DNA from 2 places in the Salinicoccus sp. Marseille-QA3875 genome. Region 2 is predicted to be linked to the other one. Evidence: predicted binding sites of a transcription regulator. Region 2 holds the regulator's gene; the other holds the start of a gene.
The links. Region 2 encodes Rex, which represses fermentation and respiration genes when NADH is low (regulators of the CRP and FNR family bind a similar motif). Its sites were predicted from a motif close to TTGTGAAATATTTCACAA; they were not measured.

Region 1 (3,186 bases), 510 kb from region 2:
AATATACTCGCTGTCCAAGCTCTTTTGAATAAGCTGCATTAAAATCCAGACTTTTAACATGATCTACAAATTTCTTCGAAAATCCCTCTTCTTCAATGTACAGTTCATTATTTTCACAGGCCGATTTCGCCCCCACGACCATCGTCCCTGAAAATATCAATGTTTTAATCGTCTGGCTGAGGTCTATAAATCCGCCGTTGCCATTCATTCTGTTTCCGAATTTTGATACGTTGACATTGCCTGAACCGTCGATTTCAGCAAAGCTTAAGAATGCGACATCAAGCCCCCCATTGTAAATGAAATCCCAAGTCATATCATGACGCATTCTGGCATCGAGATTGTAGTTCATGCCAAAATGGTTACCGCTGCCGATCATACCGCCAAAAATACCGGTATCGATATTCAGTCTGACAAGATGGTCAGCAGCCTCTTCTCTTAACACATTACTCAGTTCATTATTGATGCCATAGCCGACGCTGACACCGTCCCCCTCCTTTAAAAACTGCGATGAACGTCTCAATATGATTTTCCGCGCGCTGAATGGGACAAGTCCCTCTTTCGGTTCAACTATTCTATGGTGACCGGATAAAGCGGGGTCATAATAGGTCTGTATTACCTGTTTATGATATTTGGGATTTTCATTTATGACCACATAATCGACAAGTTCACCGGGAATGAACACATCATTCGGATTAAACTTTCCACTTTCAATGATTTCTTTCACCTGCACGATGACTATGCCGTTATTTTTACGTGCTGCAGTGGCCGCGCTGAATCCTTCACCAAGATGAGACTCATGAGTCATAAAAATATTCCCCTTCTCATCCGCATAAGTTCCCCTTAACAGCGTCACATCAATTGCGGGAAAATTATAATGAAGATATTCCTCATCATTAATTTCAATTAAAGAAACCAGATCCTCCTCAGTAACATCGTTCATTTTGCCCCCTGAATATCTCGGATCCACAATCGTGTTCAATCCGATTTTAGAAATCATCCCCGGCGAAGAATATGCGTGATTCTTGTAATGCGTCGCAATAACGCCCTGAGGTAGAAAATAAGCTTCGATTTCATTATTTTTAATCGCATCAATCGTAAACGGTGATGCGATGATCAAACTAGCAATGATTCTTTTGACCATCCCCCTTGATATAAAAGAATCCAGATCGAAGCCGTCGTCAAAATCACTGATATCATTCGAAACGATAAAAGTGAGAGTATCAGTTTTCCCATCTTCATCATGCTGCTCAGCCAGATGCTTTAAAACTTCCATTGGCAGATTGCCGGTGGATAGAGCTGCCAGAGCGATGACGTCTCCACTTTTGACAATACCTTTCAATTCTTTGTAAGCAATAATCTTCATAATTCAATCTCCCGACTTTCGATATGAATTTTCAGAATATAAACACCCCTTTGTTTATTTTTCTATTTACAAGGATAAATGTACCACCACATGTTTTAAATGTAAACGATTTCATTTCAAATAATTCAGATTTTATAAAAATAAAATTTTATCCCTAATACTAGTAACAGGTACTAATTATTAGTGGTCAAACCACTGTTGTTGACGTCATATCAAGCCTTATGGTTAAATTTACCTTTTGAAATTTTTGAAAATTATGTTCATCTTAAAATGAAATAAAAAAATATTGACATTTCGTTCTAAAAATGTCCAAGTACATAAAAACCACCAGGCAATACCTGATGGTTTTAGATAATGATATTATTTTTCCTCTTTAGCTATGCCGTAATTTCATTCTTTTTCATGGTAGAAGCTAATTATACTCTTTAAATAGAACGATTTTTTAACATACGTATTATATTTCAAGCAACTAATTTATGCAGATTTACTTTTATTGTAAATTTATAATTCCAGTTTCGGTTCCCCAGAATCCCGATCGCACTTGTAGTTGCTTATCACTGCTATTCACTATATCTTGAGTTACATCAAAAACAATGTTTGCTGTACGTGATGGTCCAGGATTAATCTCTTCTAAAAATAGACCACTACCATCATCATTTGCATTTATCGACTCTGAACCATCTGGTTCAAATACTCTTTCACCGTAAATAATTTTAAAGAAATTACTATCAGTAGTTATAGCTTCATTTTGGTGGTTCACAACTGTAACATCCATAACAATATAAGTATCATTTGCTTCAGAAGCTATAAACTCAGAACCCACGCTATCTGATTGATACATTTCATTGATAGTGAATTCTACACCATCAACCTCTAATGGTTCACCAATTCCTACAATTTCATCAACTTCTTCTTCAACAATTTCCTCATCCTCAGAGGCAGATTCTACTTGTTCCTCGCTATCTGTTTCTTCTACCTCTTCTGTTTCTTAGGCTGGCTCTTCTGTAGTTTCCTCGGATTCTTCGGTATTTTTTCAGAAGCAGTTTTTACAGATTCATCTTCGGTGTCATTTGAATCTTCGTTGATAGCATAGCCCCACAAGCTCCAATTAGAATAATTACTCTAAAGATAATAAGTAGCCACTTGAGGTAGCCCCCCTCTTTTTTTCCGGAGTTTTGTTTCTGTTGTTCAAATTCTCTTCTTTCTTGATCAAACCCCCTTTTTTCCCCATCTAATTGCCTTCTTTCTTCTATTACATGGTTTACATAGCATTTGATAGTTCTCAGTCACTGTTCGACCATTGGAATACCAATGGTCAATGTGGTCCACTTCCATTTGCTTCATAATAAAAGTATCTCCACAGTTCGGGCATTTAACATTCTGTCGTTGATATGCTGCTGCACGTCCATAAGACCATCATAGTCATATGTATATATAAGTATGTCATAAATATCTCTTATTTCCAGACCGATAAGTTCATCCTCGCTCCTTCAAGCGAGTAGTTTTAAACCTGAGCCAAAAAGAATGAAAAATAAAATATATATAGGAGTGTTTTCATTATGCAGACTTTAGTTGTGTCAAAAATCAAATTGTATCAGGAAGCCCGGAAGAAGGATATTTTAGGTAAAGACCATTACAAGATGAATACCCCACATGCTTTTGCAGCGTTAGGTTGTCATTTCTTACGTGGAGATGTTAAAGAGTCACTGCTTGCGTTGCAGTCAATACTAAAAATGAGGTAGTCACGGTTTATACAGTGTTTACAGGTACGATTGACAGTATCGTTGTCAGCCCCCGTGATATTATGCAGTTTGCCTACTTAA
Region 2 (3,186 bases):
TTTAGAATCTTTAAATTGTCTGAAATGCTCTTCATAACCTTCAATAAGAGGTACAGTATGTTTGACCAATTTAAACCGTTCATCCATATGCGCAATCAATTGTTTATATTTAAAAGACTGTCGGGACTGAGAACGTCCTATATAAAAGAAATGTTCGCGACCATTGAGGTTCAATGCAGAACCTGAGGAAAGACCTTTGTCATCAAACAGAGTATCAGGTTTTAATTTAACCCCTTCATTTGTGAATGATGCCAAATCTTTTGAGGTCACATGATACCAGTGCTGTTCTTCTTCACCCACTACCGGGAGCCATGTGTAAAACAGATGGTATCTTTCATCAATATCGTCATAAAAGACCACAGCCGGCGCGATGAGTGAACCAAGTACACTCTGTACATGATATTTCTGGCGCCACGGGCAGCTGTTAACATGTTCAATATACGAATTTAAATCGTTATGACTCATTGCTTCCAACGCTTTCAATTGAATATTCTCATGTCTGTCCAACTTTCCACCCCCTAGTCTTCTTCTAAAGATTCTTCAATTGCTTTCTGTTCAGCTTTCAAATATCTCCTATAACCGTATTTAGAAATAACGATACTGACTTCATAAAGTAAAATCATCGGAATAGTTAAAATTATATGTGTCATAAAGTCCGGCGGGGCAATGATCGCTGCTATGATGAATAGTATGAAGTAGGCATATTTCCGGTTTTTCTTAAGGAACATCGGTGTTATCATTCCCAACTGCGTTAAAAAGAGAACCAGTATAGGCATTTGGAATATCACGCCGAATGGAAGTACTGTACGGAACAGAAAACCGAAATACTGATTGATTCCGATCGTCGTTGCGATTCCCATCTCAGCTGATAAATCAAAAGTGAATTGTACAATATAAGGCACTACGATGAAGTAGCTGAATGCCATACCGATCAGCATCAATACCATCACTATAGGAATATAACTCAATGTCAGTTTCTGCTCATTACTGTAAAGACCCGGGGCAATAAAAGCCCATAACTGATATAGGATGACTGGTAAAATAATGACAAAAGCGATGATTATGATGACCATTATGTATATTTTAATCGGATCTGCCACCTGAAATGCATGCATTTGTATATTTGTTGTCCAAGGTGCATTCTGCATCTGATAGATTAAAGGTTGGGATAAAAAAAAGCCCACTATTAATGCAGCAAGAAAGAAGTACATTATGATGAGCAGCCGTTTTCTGAGCTCATCCAAATGCTCCATTATATCCTTCTTTTCTTCATCTTGCATAAGCTGATTCACCTCTTAAAAAAAGGTGGCTTCCGCCACCATTATTATTATGATTCTGATTCAATTTTCTTCGGTTCTTTCTTTTTCTCTTCTTCGTCATCATCGTCATCTGCCAAACCTTTAGTTGCATCTTTAAATTCCTTCAAAGTTGAACCGACAGCTCTCCCGAACTGCGGCAGTTTCTTAGGTCCGAATATGATCAATGCAACGACTGCGATTACGATTAAACTGACGGGACCAACTGCCATCATCAAAGTTGATGGTAATAAGAATGTAAACATAATTATTTTCCCCTCTCTATAAGTTCTTCATATAAAAGAATAATGCCTGTAATTCAACACCCAGATCGATGTTATGTACATAAATCTTTTTATCTAAATCCAATCTTGTCGGCGTGAAATTTAAAATGCCTTTGATGCCTGCTTTCACAAGTCTTTCGGCCATTTCCTGACTCACTGATACAGGTAAAGTCAATATTGCAACTTCAACTTTTCCTTTTTTGATTATAGACTCAAGTTCGTCTGCATGATGAATTGTTACATCATTAATCGTCGTGCCTATCAGCTCTTCATTGTTGTCGAGACCTGCCACTACATTCATTTTATCACTTAAATTATTAAATTTATAATTCAGTAATGCACTTCCTAAATTGCCGACTCCCACTAGCACAATGTTTTTCTTGTCAGTACCCTGGATATGTTCCATAAAGAAATTTAACAGGCTTTTTACGTTATAGCCATACCCTTTACGACCAAGTTCACCAAAATAAGAAAAATCTCTTCGGATCGTGGCTGAATCAATATCCAAAGCCTCGCTTATCTCCCTTGATGATACTCTGTCTGTAGCTGCTTCTTCTGCCTGTTTAAAATATCTGTAATAAAGAGGTAGCCGCTTCATTGTTGCGTTTGGAATTTTCTTTTTTGTATTCACAATCATTTACACCTACCCATTGACTAATGTCATTATTATAGCATATATAGGACTTCCCTTCCTACTATTGCAAATGAATTACCATCGTTTTTTTCAGTATATTATTGTAGACTATAGAGAAAGTGAGGGAAATTTATGATCGTAATGCAATTATCTAATTTAAAAAAAGCTTTTGTCACTGATGTGGTTTTCGAAAAAGTCACTTTGGAAATCAAATCAGGTGAAAATATAGGTATAGTCGGCAAGAACGGTGCAGGCAAGACTACCCTTATGAAAATTATGGCCGGAGAGATGAGCTATGACAGTGGTAATCTCACCCAGCCCAAAGGAACATCCGTCGGGTATTTGACCCAGCAGATGACATTGGAATCAAGCCGGACTGTATTGGAAGAGATGAAACGTCCATTCGCCAAACTTCTGGCTGTGAAAGATGAGATGGATGAAGTCACTTTGTGGCTTGAAAATAATGAATATACTCATGAAAAATACCAGGATTATGTGAACAGGCTGGAAAGACTCCAGAACACTTTTGAAAATCAGGACGGCTACCACATAGACTCCAATATCAAGATGGTGCTGACCGGGTTGAATTTTGAAATCACAGATCTGGAGCGTCCTGTCGATGAATTTTCAGGCGGTCAGAAGACACGTCTGTCACTCGCTCAAATGCTCCTTTCAAAACCCGATCTGCTGCTTCTGGATGAACCGACCAACCATCTGGATATGGATACGGTGGAATGGCTGGAGCAGTATTTAAATGGTTTCCAGGGTGCTGTTGTCATCATCAGCCACGACAGATATTTTCTGGATAAAACCGTCGATAAAATTTATGAAGTCGAGCTCGGCACCGGTACACTCTATCACACCAATTATTCGAAATATGTCATTGAAAAAGAGAAACGTTACCAATTGACCATGAAGCAGTATGAACGCCAGCAAAAAGAGATATCCAGACTGGAAACTTTTGTCGATAAAA

Region 1: a site for Rex is predicted at 1,600-1,617, ahead of fadX (fatty acid degradation protein FadX). Genes of this name have one in related genera too.

What each region holds. Positions count from the first base shown of each region.
Region 1 is NZ_CM143103.1:169,775-172,960, forward strand. Features, by position in the region: gene fadX (fatty acid degradation protein FadX) at 1-1,363, opposite strand, end outside; gene ACY8DT_RS00835 (DUF4352 domain-containing protein) at 1,854-2,204, opposite strand; gene ACY8DT_RS00840 (HNH endonuclease signature motif containing protein) at 2,573-2,707, opposite strand; gene ACY8DT_RS00845 (hypothetical protein) at 2,923-3,105, shown strand; gene ACY8DT_RS00850 (hypothetical protein) at 3,120-3,186, shown strand, end outside.
Region 2 is NZ_CM143103.1:676,460-679,645, forward strand. Features, by position in the region: gene ACY8DT_RS03500 (glycoside hydrolase family 32 protein) at 1-507, opposite strand, end outside; gene tatC (twin-arginine translocase subunit TatC) at 519-1,280, opposite strand; gene ACY8DT_RS03510 (twin-arginine translocase TatA/TatE family subunit) at 1,328-1,531, opposite strand; gene ACY8DT_RS03515 (redox-sensing transcriptional repressor Rex) at 1,578-2,213, opposite strand; gene ACY8DT_RS03520 (ABC-F family ATP-binding cassette domain-containing protein) at 2,346-3,186, shown strand, end outside.